One region of the Cupriavidus sp. 01T418 genome, then DNA from elsewhere that is predicted to be linked to it. Evidence: predicted binding sites of a transcription regulator. Region 1 holds the regulator's gene; the other holds the start of a gene.
What was found. The regulator sigma-54, encoded in region 1, starts transcription at its own class of promoters, with help from an activator protein. The targets are predictions, from matches to a motif close to TGGCANGNAANCTGCTTT.

Region 1 (4,143 bases):
GCGCGGAGAAGGCCGACCGCGACAAGCCGCTGGTGCTGGAGGCCGACAACGCCAGCTACGACGACGTCAAGCAGGTTTATGTGCTGACCGGCAACGTGGTGCTGACCAAGGGCACCATGGTGCTGAAATCCGACGCGGCCGAAGTCCGCACCGATCCCGAGGGCTACCAGTACGCCGTGGCCACGTCCAAGGGCGACAAGCAGGCCTATATCCGCCAGAAACGTGACAACGTCGACGAATACATCGACGGCTGGGGCGACCGCATCGAGTATGACGGCAAGCAGGAATTGTCCAAGCTGATCGGGCGCGCACGCATGGCGCGGCTGGCCGGCGCCAAGCTGGTCGACGAGATCCGCGGTGCGGTGATCACCTATGACAGCCGCAACGAGTTCTACACCGCCAGCGGCGGCGCGGAGAACGCGACGGCGGGCAGCCCGTCCGGGCGCGTGCGCGCCGTGTTGTCGCCGCGCCAGGAGCAGCCCGCCAGCGGCGCCGCCGGCAAACCGGTGCAGCTCAAGCCGGCGCCCGCCCCCGTCAACCCCTGACGCCGCCGCGTCGCCCGATCCACGGATTCCAGCTTCATGACCGAGACCCAGACCCAAACCGTTACCGAGGCCGTTACCCAGGCCGCTCCCCGGGCCGCGCCCGCCCATCCCGCCGCCCTGACGGAGAGCAGCACGCTGGTCGTGCGTCACCTGAAAAAGCGCTACGGCTCGCGCACGGTGGTCAAGGATGTGTCTCTCGACGTCAAGAGCGGCGAGGTGGTTGGGCTGCTGGGGCCCAACGGTGCCGGCAAGACCACCTCCTTCTACATGATCGTGGGGCTGGTGGCGCTGGACGAGGGCGACATCGTGCTCGACGACAAGCACATCAGCGGCCTCGCCATCCACGAACGGGCCCGCATGGGCCTGTCCTACCTGCCGCAGGAAGCCTCGGTGTTCCGCAAGCTCAATGTGCAGGAGAACATCCGCGCGGTGCTGGAGTTGCAGGTCCAGGACGGCAAGCCGCTTGGCAAGACCGAGATCGAGCGCCGGCTGGACACGCTGCTCGATGACCTGCAGATTGCCCACCTGCGCGACAACCCGGCGCTGTCTCTGTCCGGCGGCGAGCGCCGCCGCGTGGAAATCGCCCGTGCGCTGGCTTCGGCGCCGCGCTTCATCCTGCTCGACGAGCCTTTCGCCGGCGTCGACCCGATCGCGGTCGGCGAGATCCAGCGCATCGTCAGCTTCCTGAAGGCGCGCAATATCGGCGTGCTGATCACCGACCACAACGTGCGTGAGACGCTTGGCATCTGCGATCACGCCTATATCATCAGCGAAGGCGCCGTGCTGGCTTCAGGCCAGCCTGAAGACATCATTGCCAACGAATCGGTGCGCAAGGTCTACCTGGGCGAGAATTTCCGCATGTAAGGGCTCACGGGCGGCACGCGGCGTCTGGCGCGAATTTGCGCCCAGGTGCCTCCGGTGCCCCCTTTTGTCCGGCAAACGATCACGGCGGCGTCAGCGATAGCAATTTCCGTTCCACCAGTACGGAAGTTGGGCATAAAATAGGTCGCATGAAACCGTCGCTTCAGCTCCGCCTCTCGCAGCATCTCGCGCTTACGCCGCAACTCCAGCAGTCGATCCGGCTGCTGCAACTGTCCACGCTCGAACTGCAGCAGGAAGTGGAGCAGGCGCTGACCGAGAACCCGCTGCTCGAACGCGAGAACGACTGGCTGGACAGCCCGCTGCGCGTCGCTGCCGACGGCTCGGTCAATTTGCAGAGCGCGCCCGCGCCGGCGCCCGCCGACGGCCAGGGCACCAGCGAGAACCGGCCCGACGGCGCGCCCGAAGCCGAAGACAATTATTCCGACAGCAATGAAGACTACGGCAGCGACTGGAGCCTCGACGATTTCGCCCGCCGCCCGCAGGGCGACGACGACGAAAAGACGCCGATGCAGTTGCGCGATGCCGAACCCACGCTGCGCGAATACCTGATGGAACAACTCGCGCCGCTGAAGATTTCCATGCGCGACAAGGGGCTGGCCATCTTCCTGGTGGAATCGCTGGACGACGACGGCTACCTGAGCGCCTCGCTCGAGGAAATCTGCAGCGAACTGCCGGAGGAGCTCGAATTCGAAATCGACGAGGTCCACGCCGTCCTCACCCTGCTGCAGAGCTTCGATCCGCCTGGTGTGGGCGCACGCAACGCAGCCGAGTGCCTGGCGCTGCAATTGCGCCGGCTCAAGCACCCGCAGCGCGACCTGGCGCTGAACATTGTCACCAACCACCTGGAACTGCTTGCAGTGCGCGACTACACGCGCCTGAAGAAGGCGCTGCAGGTGGACGAGCCGGAACTCAAGTCCGCGCACGAACTGATCCGTTCGCTGGCGCCCTATCCTGGCCATGCGTACAGCCGGCCGGACGCCGACTTCGTCGTGCCGGACGTGTTTGTTCGAAAACTGAACGGCGGCTGGATCGCGCAACTCAATCCGGACGTGATGCCGCGACTACGTATCAACGACATGTACGCGCAAATCTTGCGCGGTGCAAAAGGCGATGCGGGTGCGGCTGGACTGCAGCAAAAGCTGCAGGAAGCACGCTGGTTGATCAAGAATATCCAGCAAAGGTTCGACACGATATTGCGCGTCGCACAAGCGATTGTCGAACGTCAGAAGAACTTCTTCACCCACGGTGAAATTGCGATGCGCCCCTTGGTTTTGCGGGAGATTGCCGATACACTGGGATTACACGAGTCCACCATCTCTCGGGTGACTACCAATAAATACATGGCAACGCCGATGGGGACTTTCGAGCTGAAGTATTTCTTCGGCAGTCATGTTTCCACAGAAACCGGCGGCGCGGCCTCGTCAACGGCAATCCGTGCGTTGATCAAGCAGTTAATAGGAGCCGAAGACGCCAGGAACCCCTTGTCCGACAGTCGGATCGCCGAATTACTCGGCGAGCAAGGCTTCGTAGTGGCACGGCGTACCGTTGCCAAATACCGCGAGGCGCTCAAGATTCCGGCAGTTACTCTCCGAAAGACTTTGTAGCCGAGCTGCATCGCCTGCCTGATGCAGCTCTTTCAGAAGGAGAAACGCTATGAACTTCAAGATCAGTGGACACCACTTGGACATCACGCCCCCGCTGCGTGAGTACGTGGAAACGAAACTGGAGCGTATCGTCAGGCATTTCGATCAAGTCATTGGCGTAAGTGTGCTGCTCTCTGTCGACAATACAAAAGAAAAGGACCGGCGGCAGTACGCGGAAATCAATCTGCATCTGAAGGGCAAGGACATCTTTGTCGAAGCGCACCACGAGGACCTGTATGCCGCTATCGACGCGCTGGTCGACAAGCTCGACCGGCAAGTGATTCGCCACAAGGATCGCGTGCAAAGCCACGACCGTGAAGCGGTCAAGTACCAGATGGCCGAATCGCAGATGCAGCAATGACCGTGCCTGGCGGCCCACAAACCGCGCCGCCTGTGTCAGTCCTCTGAAAAATGGAATCAAGCCGCGCCCATAGCGCGGCTTTTTCGTTGCTGGCGCCCGTCCGGGACCACGCAGGGGATTCCGCAACGCACACGTACCGGTGTATGCTGTGCAATACATAATTCACTTGGCTCGGCCATTTTTCCGTGCGCGCGGCACCACTTCCGCGCATCGGCTATTGCATTGCACAAGGCGGGGGCGGGCCTGCTCTATAATGGCCACACGCCCGACACCGGCATGGGGATACCCGGTGAAACATCGGACCTTGTCTTTTATCTTTTCTGCCCGCTGGGACGCCCCGAGGCCCCGGGCATGCTCTTACTAGAAAACGCTGCGCATTCCACACATGAATCGTTTGGCTAAATTGCTGCCACCCGGCAACATCAACCTCGACGTCAGCGTCACCAGCAAGAAGCGCGTGTTCGAACAGGCCGGGCTCCTCTTCGAGAACAATCATGGCGTAGCGCGCGCTACCGTGACCGACAACCTGTTCGCCCGCGAATCGCTGGGGTCCACCGGGCTGGGCGCCGGGGTTGCCATTCCGCACGGTCGCATCAAGGGACTGAAACAGCCGCTGGCCGCCTTCATGCGCCTGGCCGAGCCGATTCCCTTCGAGTCGCCGGACGGCAAGCCGGTCGCGCTGCTGATCTTCCTGCTGGTGCCCGAACAGGCC
Region 2 (4,143 bases), on a different contig from region 1:
CCGGCACATGGTCGATGAGGACATTGAGGAAGGCCTCGGTTTCGCTGTCCAGCCATTGCAGGTCTTCGAACAGGAGTTCGAGGGGCTGATTGAGGCTTTCGCGGACCAGCAGATGTGCAACCGCTTCGAACGTGCGCTGGCGCCGAATGGCGGCGTCCATGGTCGGCAGTACCGAGCCGGGCTCGACGGAGCCGAGCAGGTAGAGCAAGTAGGGCAAATGCTCTTCCAGCGTTCGCTCCAGGGTGAGCAGCCTGCCGGTGGCCTTCTCGCGGCAGCTGCGGTCGTTGTCCTGCGGCGTGATTTGAAAGTAATTCCTCAGGAGCTCGATCAGCGGCAAATAGGCGAAGGCCTTGCCGTGCGAAACCGAGAAGGTCTCCAGCACCATGCAGCCTTGCTGTGACCTTGCCTTGAACTCGTGGAACAGCCGCGATTTTCCTACCCCGGCCTCGCCCATCACCCCGACGACCTGCCCCTGCCCCGCCTTGGCCAGCTCCAGGGCCTTTTGCAATGTTTCCATTTCGGCCTGGCGTCCCACGAAGCGCGCCAGCCCGCGGTGCGCCGCCACCTGCAGGCGCGTGCGCAACGCCCCGAGGCCCAGCACCTCAAACACAGCGAGCGGATCCCGGACGCCCTTTACGTGGGTAGTCCCCAGCGCCTTGAATTCGAAATACCCCTCGGTGAGCCTGTGGGTGGACTCGCTGACGAGGATGGACGCCGGGGTGGCGACGCCTTCCATGCGCGAGGCGATGTGGATCGTGTGTCCCACAGGATCGTAGTCCGTGTGCAGGTCGTCCTTGCGGATCGAGCGCACCAACACTTCGCCAGTGTGGACTCCAATCCGGATCTGAAGCGGTATGCCCTGGTCCAGACGTACGCGGTCGCTGTGCCGGCGCATCGCTTCCTGCATGCGCAGCGCCGCATATAAGGCCCGCAGGGCATGGTCCTCGTGCGCAATGGGGGCGCCGAACAGAGCGAGAATGCCGTCGCCCAGGAACTTCGCTACGTAGCCTTCATAGTGGTGCACGGCCTCCATCATCAGCGTCACGACGGGGTCGATCAGGTGCCGCGCCTCCTCGGGGTCCAGGTCCTGGATCAACGCCGTCGAGCCAGCCATGTCGGCGAACAGCGCCGTGATGGTCTTGCGTTCGCCGGCCGTCCCTCCCCGGGCTTCCATGGCTGCCTGCTCCGCCAGGATGCGCTCGGCCAGATGGGGCGGCGTGTAGTGGACCGGGGCCGAAGCCGCGGTCGCAGGCGCCGGAAGGGACGCTGGCGCGGAATCATTCAAGGATGAGCCGCAGGCGCTGCAGAACCTTGCGGCAACGCTGCATTCCTCGCCACAACGCGGGCAGATCCGTGCAAGCCTGCCCCCGCACTGCTCGCAGAAGCTGGCCTGCGCGAGGTTCTCGAACCCGCAATTTGTGCAGCGCATACGGCCTCCCGACTGCTATTGCCTGCGTCAGCTCATTAGACGCGTCGCAGGCTTCCTTAGCAAGCCGGTAGCGCGGAGCAATCGGAAGCGCGAGGGCGGTGCGGGGCGCGCTCCGGCGCGCCCGTTCCGGGCGAGGGCATTCCCATTTTCTGTGCCGTCCTGCACGTTGCCGGGCCCATTTTTCGTGCATTGGCAAGCGAGCCACCGCGCATGGCATGCGCGCCAACTCGCATTCGACTGACCTCCGGGAGCTTGCGCGTGCCTGTTCGTGCGCATGATGCAATCGGGAGAGCCTTGTCGTGCCCTTGGACTCCTGCTCGATGCGCCGCAGGACCGTGGGCACGGGAATTGCTGGAGGGAAAAACGCGCCAGCGTCTTCCCGGGACCCTTCAGAGGCACAGCATGATGAAAGAGAAGCGCATCGCTGCAGGGCCGGCACGAAGCCACATGGGCCTTGAACACCAGTCCGCCCTCCGATACCGCTCCTCGCCGCCGCGCACTGCCCGCCATGGCCTGCAGGGACCGCGCGCATGCGAGGTGCCAGATACCGCGTCGTCCCGAAGCAACCTGCAGGAGGTGGGTCTCATGAAAATGATTACCGCAATCATCAAGCCGTTCACGCTCGACGACGTGCGCGAAGCGCTCTCCGCGCTTGGCGTATCGGGTCTCACCGTGACCGAGGTCAAGGGATTCGGCCGCCAGAAGGGGCATACGGAGCTATACCGGGGGGCCGAATACATCGTCGACTTCCTGCCCAAGCTGAAGATCGAAACGGTGCTGCGCGATGAACTGGTCGAGCCGGCTATCGAGGCGATCGAGCAGACGGCCCGCACCGGCAAGATCGGTGACGGCAAGATCTTCGTCTGCGCCATCGAACAAGCGATCCGGATCCGCACCAGCGAAGCCGGCGCCGACGCGCTTTGACCCGACAGACTCTCAAGCAGACGCTCATGCGGACAGGAGGCAAGCCATGAAGATGCTAGTTGCCAGAATCGTCATATCGGGAGCGCTCGCCGTTGCGGCGTTGTGCCTGGGCGGCCATGCCGGCGCGGCGCTGGCCGAAGACGCAGCCTCCGCCGCCACCGCKGCGCCGGCCACGGCAGCCGCCGCGACACCGGCGGCTCCCCCCACCGCGCCTTATGCCACGGATGCCAAGAACATCAACAGCGGCGATACCGCCTGGATGCTGAGTTCCACCGCCCTGGTGCTGTTCATGACCGTGCCCGGCCTGGCGCTCTTCTACGGCGGCATGGTGCGCAAGAAGAATGTGCTGGCCACGTTGATGCAAAGCTTCGCCATCACTTGCCTGGTCACCATACTCTGGACGGTGATCGGCTATAGCGTGGCGTTCACGCCTGGCAATAGTTTCGTCGGCGGCCTGTCGCGCTTCATGCTGCACGGCATGAACTACATCAAGGGAGACAAGGCGACCACGCTCACGGTCAGCCACCTTGCCGGGTCCATTCCGGAAACGGTCTACATGGTGTACCAGATGACCTTCGCCATCATCACCCCCGCGCTGATCTGCGGCGCATTCGCCGAGCGCATGAAATTCTCCGCCATGCTGGTGTTCATCGCCTTGTGGTCGCTCCTGGTGTACGCGCCGATCGCCCACATGGTGTGGGAGCCGAGCGGCTGGCTGGCGGCAGCCGGCATCCTGGACTTCGCAGGCGGCACGGTGGTGCACATCAACGCGGGGATCGCCGGCCTGGTGTGCGCGCTGGTGCTGGGCAAGCGCGTCGGCTTCGGCAAGGAGCCGATGGTGCCGCACAACCTGACGCTGACGCTGATGGGCGCGGCAATGCTGTGGGTCGGCTGGTTTGGCTTTAACGCGGGTTCGGCGGTGGCCGCCGATGGCCGTGCCGGCTTTGCGATGGCGGTCACGCAGATCGCCACGGCAGCGGCCGCGCTGGGCTGGATGTTTGCCGAATGGATCAGCAAGGGCAAACCGTCGGTGCTGGGCATTGCATCGGGTGCGGTGGCCGGCCTGGTGGCGATCACGCCCGCATCGGGTTTCGTCGGGGTGAGCGGTGCGCTGGTGATCGGCGTGGCCGCAGGGGTGATCTGCTTCTGGGCAGCCACGGCGTTGAAGCACATGCTTGGCTATGACGATTCGCTGGATGCGTTCGGGGTGCATTGCATCGGCGGGATCGTCGGCGCCGTCCTGACCGGCGTGTTCGCCGTGAAGGATATCGGCGGCGCCGACGGCAGCGTGGTCCTGCAATTGAAAGGCGTGGCGACGACGCTGGTCTACAGCGGCGTCGCCAGTTTCATCCTGCTCAAGCTGATCGACATGACGATGGGCCTGCGCGTGAGCGCGGATGAAGAGCGGGAGGGCCTGGACATCGTGCTGCACGGCGAGCGGGTGGACGATATGTGGAGCGGCACGCTCGTCCTGCCACAAGAGATGGGGCGCGAAGCCCCCATGCCCGGACTCCAGGGCGAGCGGGCCAAGTGAGGCAAGCGAGGCGCCCGGCAGGGGACGCGCACAGCACACCGTGCGCGTCCCCTGGCCCGCTTGAGGGAGCGGCACCCGGCGGAGTGCTATCCTGCACGACCCGACGCCCCTCCGGCGCAACCCCGATTCCATTGGCATGTATAAGAAAGGCACCGCAGTCGAGATCCAGTTTTCCCCCAATCGCTTAAACGACGGCGCCGGCGATCCCTATTGGATCGACCTGACCATGAAAGAGGCGCAACAGCTGCTTGTACGA

Region 2: a site for sigma-54 is predicted at 1,767-1,784, ahead of AC1DQ3_RS31390 (P-II family nitrogen regulator). Genes of this name have one in related genera too.

What each region holds. Positions count from the first base shown of each region.
Region 1 covers NZ_JBFTQG010000003.1:363,619-367,761, reverse strand. Annotated here, with positions in the region: gene lptA (lipopolysaccharide transport periplasmic protein LptA) at 1-545, shown strand, start outside; gene lptB (LPS export ABC transporter ATP-binding protein) at 582-1,409, shown strand; gene AC1DQ3_RS05865 (RNA polymerase factor sigma-54) at 1,556-3,031, shown strand; gene hpf (ribosome hibernation-promoting factor, HPF/YfiA family) at 3,081-3,431, shown strand; gene AC1DQ3_RS05855 (PTS sugar transporter subunit IIA) at 3,817-4,143, shown strand, end outside.
Region 2 covers NZ_JBFTQG010000052.1:69,710-73,852, forward strand. Annotated here, with positions in the region: gene AC1DQ3_RS31385 (adenylate/guanylate cyclase domain-containing protein) at 1-1,429, opposite strand, end outside; gene AC1DQ3_RS31390 (P-II family nitrogen regulator) at 2,015-2,353, shown strand; gene AC1DQ3_RS31395 (ammonium transporter) at 2,406-3,887, shown strand; gene AC1DQ3_RS31400 (rubredoxin) at 4,024-4,143, shown strand, end outside.